One region of the Streptomyces sp. NPDC008163 genome, then DNA from elsewhere that is predicted to be linked to it. Evidence: riboswitches for the same ligand, from Rfam matches in the RefSeq annotation. Region 1 holds a riboswitch; each other region holds the start of a gene.

Region 1 (2,190 bases):
CGTGGCGGCGGCGTAGTTGCACGCGGCCGTGATGTTGGCGACCGGGTCGTAGATGTCCGTCGACGTACCGGGCACGTGGTAGGCGTCGAAGGTGGGCTGGATCACCTGGAGCAGCCCCTTGGAGGGGGTGCCGTTGACGGCGTTGATGTCCCAGTTGTTGATCGCCATCGGGTTGCCCGAGGACTCGCGCATGATGTTGCGGTAGATGCCGTCGTAGCTGCCGGGGATGCCCTGCTGCCCCATGATCGCCAGGGATTCCTTGATCCAGCCGTCGAGGTCGTCGGTGTACGTGACGGACGCCTGGGTCTCGGCGGGCTTCTCGGCGGCGACCGGGACGGCGGTGCGCTCGGAGCGGTCGGCGCGGTCGGCGCTCTCGGTCCGGGGGGCGGTGTCGCCGTTCTTCTCGGCGGTCTCCGCCTTGAACGCGCTCTTCTTCGCAGGCTTCGGGGCGGCGGCCTCGGGCTTGGCGCCGATGGTGAGCTTCAGGCCCGGGTGAATGAGGTCGGGATTGCTGCCGACCGCACCGCGGTTGTCCTTGTACAGCCGCTCCCAGCCGCCGCTGAGGGAATGCCCCTGGGCGATCTTGTAAAGCGAATCGCCGGACACCACGGAATAGGTGGTGGGCGCCGCCTTGCGCACGGCAATTTCCTTGCCGGCGACGGAAGTCGGGGCCGCAGCCTTTTCGGCGACGACGGTCTTGGCGGGTGCGGCGGAGGCCGATCCGGCCGAGATCAGGGGGAGCGCGAGAACGGCTCCGCCCGCGCTGACGGCGATGAAACCGCGGGTCAGGGACGCGGACTTGGCACGACGGTGCTTACCCGTGATGGGCATGGCGTATTTCCTCTCCGTCGCCTGCGAGGTGAGCTGTCGGGTTCGGACTGGAGATGTCCGGTCGCGCATGGCGACTTCACCCCTAGCCGCCCCGGATTCCGGACCGGCGGCAAACCTGGGTCCCCCGCTCCTGCCGTACGTGAGTGGTCGGGTTCCCGGACGGCGGCAGGATTCGGCGTTCCATCCGGATTGATGACGGGACCGTAAGCGAGAAACGACGGCCGGAACAAGCCCGGAATTGCTGATCACAATTGTTTTGCAAGATCAATCAAAGGAAATGCTCATGATCGCCCGCGCCGGGGGAAGTCAAATTTCTTGGCACGACTGGGAACCGCGAGATCGGATTGCGCGTCAGAAACGGCCGACGTGACGCTGCCCACTGAGTGCAGAATGGCATCATTAGTCCGTTTTGGGAGCATACGACACCATCAGAACCGTCCCGATCGCCTGTAATTGACATTGCGCTGATACGACCACAAAAGGGGCACAGAGTGATCCGAGGGCGGCCTGGATCGCGGGTACCGGCCCCCTCGCTCACGTGATCACTCTATGGTTAGGCTTACCTAAGTATTGCTGCCCCTCGTTCACCGCCCCAGGGAGACCCCACGACCATGGCGCCGCGCTCCGCCCCTTCTTCCCGCCCTTCGGTCACGCCCGCCGACCGCGAACTCACCGGGCGGCTGGCCCTCGTGACGGGAGCCGCACGCGGCATAGGGGAGGCGGTCGTGCGGGCCCTCGTCGCACGCGGCTGCCGGGTCCTGGCGACCGACGCGGCCCCGGAGGGCGTCGACGCCCTCGCCCGGGAGTACGACGGGCGCGTCGTGGCCCGGGCGCTGGACGTCACCGACGCGGCGGCCGTCGAGGCCCTGGTCGCGGAGGCGGAGGACACGCTCGGCGCCCTCGACATCGCGGTCAACGTGGCCGGGATACTGCGCTGTTCACCGGTCACCGAGCTCACCGACGAGGACTGGCGGGCGACGTTCGCCGTCAACACCGACGGGGTCTTCCACGTCTCGCGGTCCGTGGCCGGCCGGATGGCGGACCGGGGCGCGGGCAGCATCGTCACCGTCGCTTCCAACGCCGCCGGCATTCCCCGTACGACCATGGCGGCGTACGCCGCGTCGAAGGCCGCCTCCGTCATGTTCACCAAGTGCCTCGGTCTGGAGCTGGCCCCCCGGGGCGTCCGCTGCAACACGGTCTCGCCCGGCTCCACACTCACCGACATGCAGCGCGGGATGTGGCCGGCCGGCGAGGCGGGCGACGACGGGCCCGCCGCGCGGCGCGTCATAGCCGGGGACCCGGCGAGCTACCGCACGGGCATCCCGCTCGGCCGCATCGCCGAACCGGCCGACATCGCCG
Region 2 (2,190 bases), on a different contig from region 1:
GCGCACACTCCCGTAGATCGGCATGTAGTAGATCGACTCCTCGCGCACGTTCGCCCCGGGCTTCGGCGCGTGGATCATCATCCCGTCGCCCTTGTAGATCCCCACGTGGCTGATGTCGTCGTAGAAGAAGACCAGGTCACCGGGTTGCAGATCGGCCGTCGCGATCCGGGTCCCGACGTTCACCTGGTCCCAGGTGGTACGCGGGAGGTCGACGCCCGCCGCCTTCCAGGCCGCCTGCGTCAGCCCCGAGCAGTCGTACGAGGCGGGGCCCGTCGCCCCCCAGACGTACGGCTTGCCGATCTGGGCGCGGGCGAACGCGAGGACCTTCTCCGCCTTGGTGGAGGCGCTGCTCCCGGAGCCGGTGTCCGAACCGGAGCCCGAGCCCGTCTCCGTACCGCTGCTCCCCGCCTCCTTGGCCTTCCGCTCGGCCTCCTTACGGGCGGCGGCCTGCTTCTTCGCCAGCTCCGCGGCCTTCCGCTTCGCCTCCGCCTCCTTCTTGCGCTCCAGCTCCGCCAGCCGCGCCTTCTCCTCGGCGGTCAGCTTCGACAGCAGCGTCCGGGCCTCTGTCAGCTTCGTCTGGACGTTCTGCTTGCTGGTGCGCAGCGAGGCCTGCGACTCGGTCAGCGTCTCCAGGCTCTCCACGGCCTCGGCCCGCTGCTCGGACGCCTTGGCCTGCTGCGTACGGAACTCCGTGACCGCCTGCTGCTGGCGCTCGGCCATCCGGTCCATGAGGTGCGTCTGGTCGAAGAACGACTGCGGGTCGTCGGCCAGGAAGAAGGTCGCGGTCGGCGCGAGGCCGCCGTTGCGGTACTGGGCGGCGGCGTAGTTGCCCAGCGTCCTGCGGGCGTCGTTCACCTTCTCGGTGCGCTCGGCCACGTCGTCCAGGAGCGAGTCGACCCTGGACTTCTGCCGGTCCGTGGCCTCCTTGGCCTGGTTGTACTTCTGGGTCGCGTTGCCGGCCTGCCGGTACAGGTCGTCGACCTTCTTCTGTACTTCCTCGATGCTCGGCTTCGGCGCGGGCGCGGCCATCGCGCTCTGGGAGGACAGCAGGGTCACCGAGGCCAGCGCGGCCGAGGTCAGCCCGACGGCCGGGACGGTGGAGCGCATCCGGGTGCGCGGTTTGCGATGCGACGCCAAGGCCGGCATCTCCTTCCGTGGACCGCCTACCGGGTTAGCTGTCGGGTTCGGGCGGAACGGAAGGCTGCCCTACGGTCCGGTGGGGAAGGACCGATTCACCCCGGTACTGCGTGTGGGTCCCCGGTTCCGGGCGGGCCCGGATTCGGCGTGGCGGCACGCTCGGCGTAGGTCGCCTCTGGGGGTACGGGCCGTCCGAACGTGCACGCTAGCCAACTCATGGGGCCGCTGTGAAGGTTGGTGTGCGATATGCCCGATACATTTCCGTGACCTTTCCGGACCGGGGCCGGGTGTCAGTCGGGCGCCTTAGACTCGGACAGCGATGAGCAGCCTCTTTGACGACAGTTTCCTGGCCGGCCTCCAGCAGGAGGAGGACGCGCCCCCGCCGCCCCCCGAGGACCCCGCACCCGAAGCGGTGCCGGAGGACCTGTTCGCGGGCGTGTTCGAGGGGCCCCCGCCGCCCCGTGACGCGTACTACCGCGACGGCGCGCACCGCCCCGTCATCGACCCCGAGGCGCTGCTCGACGGGCTGAACACCGAGCAGCGCGCCGCCGTCGTGCACGCCGGGTCGCCCCTGCTCATCGTGGCCGGGGCGGGCTCCGGCAAGACCCGGGTGCTCACCCACCGCATCGCCCACCTGCTGGCCGAGCGGGGCGTCCACCCCGGCCAGATCCTGGCGATCACCTTCACCAACAAGGCCGCCGGCGAGATGAAGGAGCGCGTCGAGCAGCTGGTCGGGCCCCGGGCCAACGCGATGTGGGTCATGACCTTCCACAGCGCCTGCGTCCGTATCCTGCGCCGCGAGTCCAAGCGGCTCGGCTTCACGTCCTCGTTCTCGATCTACGACGCCGCCGACTCCAAGCGGCTCATGGCCCTGGTCTGCCGCGACCTGGAGCTGGACCCGAAGCGCTACCCGCCGAAGTCCTTCACCGCCAAGGTCTCCAACCTCAAGAACGAGCTCATCGACGAGGAGACCTTCGCGGGCCAGGCCGCCGACGGGTTCGAGAAGACGCTCGCCCAGGCGTACGCGATGTACCAGGCCCGGCTGCGCGAGGC
Region 3 (2,190 bases), on a different contig from region 1:
GGCATGCACAACCAGTAGCGGAAGCCGGCCCGGCCCCCGCCTCAGGCCTCGTCGAGGAGCGTCTCGCGCAGCCGCTCCCGGGTGGCGGGCGTGAGCTTCAGCCCGTCGGCGAGATAGCGGTCGGTGCCGCCCCAGGTCTCGTCGATGGCGGCGAAGGCCGCGGCGAGGTAGTCGGGCTGGGCACCGAAGAGCGGGTTGAGCAGCTCCAGTACCTCCGGGGACATCCCGGTGGCCGAGGTGTCGCTGCGCCGGATGCGGTAGCGGCGGTGCGCGTCGTTCGACTTGAGGTAGTCGGCCTCGATGGTCTCCCGTCCGACGCCCACCGCCAGCAGCGTCACCGCGATGGAGAGCCCGGCCCGGTCCTTGCCGGCCGCGCAGTGCATCAGGGCGGGCACACTGTCCTCGGCCAGGGCGTGCAGCACCCGGCTGTGCTCGCCGGTGCGTTCCAGGATGATCGAGCGGTACGAGGCGACCATGCGGCGGGTCCCCTTTCCGTCGGCCAGGATCGAGCGGAGCTCCGCGATGTTCCCGTCGCGCACCATCCGCCAGAACTCCGCGCCGTCCGCCGGGTCGCTGAGCGGGATGCTCACGTTCCGGACGCCGGGCAGCTCGATGTCCAGGCCGTCCAGCTTGTGGTCCGCCGCGTTGCGGAAGTCGAAGACCGTGTGCAGGCCGAGCCCGCCGAGGAAGGCCGCGTCCTCGGCCGTGGCGTGCGCCAGGTGTCCGCTGCGGTAGAGCCGGCCGTGCCGGACCCGGCGGCCGTCGGTGGTGGGCAGGCCGCCCACGTCGCGGAAGTTGCGGACGCCGGTGAGTACGGGCTCCGCCGGCGGGGTCTGCGGCAGCTGCTGCGTCACGGTCACTCCTGGAGGCTCGGCTCTGCCCCGGCGCGTGTCGCCGACGGGCCCACGACCGCGACCCTACGACATCGGTTCCCGGGGCAATCATCTCGGCCGTCCGCTCCGAGCCGAGGCGGACGAGGGCCATGACATGTCCGTATTGATGGGATATGACCAACCTGCCCCGGTTGTAGGGGAGATGATCACTCGCTCGTGAGCGGGATCATATCCGTGACGGTGTGTGGTGACGCCCCGGCTGGGTAGTCCCCGCACCGCGCGGAAAGCCAAGATCCGTAATCCACGGAGTGTGACCGGAATTCCGCACCGCAATTCCGGAGCGGAATCCGGTGCCGAACGCGCGGCTTGTTTCCGCCGTCCCGGCTCGCTTACGTTCCATGCCATCCGGATGGAACGCCCAATCCTGCCGCCGTCCGGAATTCGCATCCACTCACCGTGTGGCAGGAGCGGGGGAACCAGGTAAGCCGCCGACCGGGACGACCGGACGGCTCGGGGTGAAGTCGCGCCAGGCGCGGCCGGGCATCTCCAGCCCGAACCCGACAGCTCACCTCGCAGGCGCCGGAGAGGAAATTCTTCATGCCCAATTCGGGTAAGCACCGCCGTCCCAAGTCCAGCACCATCGCCCGCGGCGTCGTCGCCGCGAGCGCCGGCGGAGCCGTCATCGCGCTTCCGCTGCTCGGCGCCACCGGTGCCCACGCCGCGGAGCAGTCCGCCCCGGCCACGTCGAAGTCGGCCGCCGCGCACACCGCCCCGGCCACGCCCGCGAAGAGCGCCGGCACCACCACGTACTCCGTCGTCTCCGGCGACTACCTGTCGAAGATCGCCGCCCAGCACCACCTCAAGGGCGGCTGGCACAAGCTGTACCAGGACAACCGCGAGGTCGTCGGCGAGAACCCGAGCCTGATCTTCCCGGGCATGAAGCTGACCCTCGGCGCCAAGGCGGCCCCCGCCGCCACCACCCCGTCCAAGGCCCCCGCCAAGACGGCGGAGAAGACCGAGGCGAAGACCGCGCCCAAGGCCGAGACGAAGGTCGACACCAAGACCGAGGCGCGGACCGAGGCCAAGACCGAGGCCCCGGCCTCCCAGGACAACGCCTCCGGCTATGTCCACCCGGTCCCCGGCAACCACACCACCGCCTACCGCGCCTCCGGCGCCAGCTGGTCCAGCGGCAGCCACACCGGCATCGACTTCCCCGTCTCCACCGGCACCAGCGTGAAGGCCATCACCTCCGGCACCGTCGTAACCGCCGGCTGGGGCGGCGCCTACGGCAACCAGGTCGTCATCAAGCACGCCGACGGCCACTACTCCCAGTACGGCCACATGTCCTCGCTCTCCG
Region 4 (2,190 bases), on a different contig from region 1:
GCCGAAGACGTTTCCACCGAGGCAGAGCGGGAAGACCTGGAGCCCGGACGGGCCGAGAGTGCGCAGTGAAGTCATGGGTGGAACAACGGCCCGGGGCCTGCTCGCTATTCCGTGCCGCATACATACGGTCCGTGCCGCATACGTCCGGTGGACCGCACCACGCGAACCGGCAGCCCTGACGTCGGGGGGGGGGTGCGTCAGGGCTGCCGGGGTTCGGAAGGCCGCGTGCGGGGAAGGGCCGGGGGCGTCGGAGTAAGAGACCTCAGACGGTGAGGCCGCGGGCGTGCAGCCAGGCCATCGGGTCGATGCCGGTGCCGTCCGGGGTGTGGACCTCCAGGTGGAGGTGCGGGCCGGTCACGTTGCCGGTCGCGCCGACGCGGCCGATGGTGTCGCCGGTGGTGACCTTCTGGCCGACCGTGACGCCGATCGAGGACTGGTGGCAGAACCACAGCTCGGTGCCGTCCTCCAGCTCCAGCACCGTGCGGTAGCCGTAGGCGCCCGACCAGCCGGCCGACTTGATGGTGCCGGTGTGGATGGCCTTGATCGGGGTGCCGGTGGGCGCCGCGAAGTCGAGGCCCGTGTGGTAGCCGGAGGACCACATCGAGCCGGCCTCGCCGAACGTCGAGGTGATCGTGTACGAGGAGGTGGGAATGGCGTAGCTGGCGGCGAGCTTGGCCAGACGCAGGGCCTCGGCCTTCTTCTTCGCCTCCTCCTCCGCCTTCTTCTTCTCGGCGGCGGCCTTGGCCTTGGCCTCGTCCTGCTGCTTCTTCGCCTCGGCGGCCGCCTTCTCGGCAGCGGCCTTCTCCTCGGCCGCCTTCGCCTCGGCGTCGGCGGCGCCCTGCTGCTGCTCGGCCTGCTGGAGGATGCGGGCCCGCAGCGCCTCACCGGCGTCCGTGGTGCCCTGCTCCGCCTCGGCGGTGGTGAGGCCGGCGGTGGTCAGCGGGGCCGCGGCGGTGGCGGTCGCGGGGGCTTCGGCCGCGGTCTCGCCGGAGAACAACGCGCCCACGCCCGGAAGGGACTTGGCGTCGGGGAGATTGTCCGCGAGGGAATCGGGAAGAGAGATGGAGACCGGCGGCTTGCTCTGCGCGGTGGCCATGCCACCCGCACCGACGGCCGCGATGACACCGACGCCGAGGACGGTGGAGCTGCGGGCCAGACCATTGCGCTGCTTGGCGACGCGGTGCTTGCCACGGACGGGGCGGACGGACTCCTCGGTGGGGTTCCATTCCTCCCAGGTCCGCTCGGAGTCGGCGTCGTCGCGGAAGCCGCTGCCGAAGTGGGCGCCGGTGTCGAAGCCGCTGCCCCGGTCGGTCGCGTAGTCGCCGCCCTGTTCCGGGATGTACGCGGTGCCGGGGCCGGATGCGAAGTCGGCGCCGTACTCGGGCACGAACCGGGAAGGTGACTCGGGGGCAGGCTTGTTGGACGCCACGCGGGCGCACTCCTTTCCTTCCTTCTCGCCTACCGGGTTAGCTGACGGGTTCGGAGCAGGAAGGTCTCCTACGGGTTCCTCCGCCTCTCGTGAAGACGAAGATGCCCGATTCACCCCATGTAGGTGGTTCCCCGGTTCCCTTGCGGAATTCGGCGCACGCGCGCGGCGCCGTCCTGACGACGGCTGGGACAACCGCGCTGCGTTATCGAACGTTAATAGACAGACAGCTCCGATTCCAAGCTGTTCCCACTGATCGTTCACACGCCCGGCCTGGACTTACGGGACACAACCGGGTGGAATCGGGCGAGTTGTTCGACGTTCGGCCACTACGCGTTTTCTGACGTTGCGTCAACTGTTATGCGGAGCGGCGCACCTCAGTCACTGAGCGTGTCACCCCGCTTGACGATCTTCACCGTCCTGCGCCGGTCCGGCTGCCCCTTCGCCGGCCGGGCCACCGCGAGCAGCGCCATGTCGTCGGTCGACTCGCCCCCGGTATGCAGCCGTACGTCGTCGGTCAGCGCGGACAGCAGCTCCTCCGGTCCGGGGAAGAGCCGACCGCGCAGCCGCTCCGCCGGGTCGTAGAAGACACCGTCGGCGTCACGGGCCTCCGACAGGCCGTCCGTGTAGAACAGCAGCGTCCCGCCGGCCGGCAGCTCCCATTCGTCCGAGCGGTCCGGCCGCACCCCCAGGTCCATGCCCAGCGGAAGCGCGGGCTCCGAGGGCGTCAGCGCCTCCACCGCGCCGTCCCCGTGCAGCAGCAG

Evidence for each region. A riboswitch is a leader RNA that binds a small molecule or an ion and turns the genes downstream of it on or off. The one in region 1 is predicted to bind cyclic di-AMP.
Region 2: another riboswitch for cyclic di-AMP. It lies ahead of ACFZAT_RS01835 (NlpC/P60 family protein); the one in region 1 lies ahead of ACFZAT_RS23080 (transglycosylase SLT domain-containing protein).
Region 3: another riboswitch for cyclic di-AMP. It lies ahead of ACFZAT_RS08940 (peptidoglycan DD-metalloendopeptidase family protein); the one in region 1 lies ahead of ACFZAT_RS23080 (transglycosylase SLT domain-containing protein).
Region 4: another riboswitch for cyclic di-AMP. It lies ahead of ACFZAT_RS26235 (peptidoglycan DD-metalloendopeptidase family protein); the one in region 1 lies ahead of ACFZAT_RS23080 (transglycosylase SLT domain-containing protein).

Annotation. Positions count from the first base shown of each region.
Region 1 covers NZ_JBIBHG010000010.1:252,289-254,478, reverse strand. Annotated here, with positions in the region: gene ACFZAT_RS23080 (transglycosylase SLT domain-containing protein) at 1-831, opposite strand, end outside; cyclic di-AMP (ydaO/yuaA leader) riboswitch at 835-1,019, opposite strand; gene ACFZAT_RS23075 (2,3-dihydro-2,3-dihydroxybenzoate dehydrogenase) at 1,443-2,190, shown strand, end outside.
Region 2 covers NZ_JBIBHG010000001.1:364,064-366,253, forward strand. Annotated here, with positions in the region: gene ACFZAT_RS01835 (NlpC/P60 family protein) at 1-1,146, opposite strand, end outside; cyclic di-AMP (ydaO/yuaA leader) riboswitch at 1,145-1,295, opposite strand; gene pcrA (DNA helicase PcrA) at 1,457-2,190, shown strand, end outside.
Region 3 covers NZ_JBIBHG010000003.1:208,424-210,613, reverse strand. Annotated here, with positions in the region: gene ACFZAT_RS08950 (DUF6126 family protein) at 1-18, shown strand, start outside; gene ACFZAT_RS08945 (tyrosine-protein phosphatase) at 42-854, opposite strand; cyclic di-AMP (ydaO/yuaA leader) riboswitch at 1,272-1,427, shown strand; gene ACFZAT_RS08940 (peptidoglycan DD-metalloendopeptidase family protein) at 1,431-2,190, shown strand, end outside.
Region 4 covers NZ_JBIBHG010000012.1:259,088-261,277, reverse strand. Annotated here, with positions in the region: gene ACFZAT_RS26240 (aldo/keto reductase) at 1-75, opposite strand, end outside; gene ACFZAT_RS26235 (peptidoglycan DD-metalloendopeptidase family protein) at 263-1,429, opposite strand; cyclic di-AMP (ydaO/yuaA leader) riboswitch at 1,441-1,594, opposite strand; gene ACFZAT_RS26230 (SpoIIE family protein phosphatase) at 1,804-2,190, opposite strand, start outside.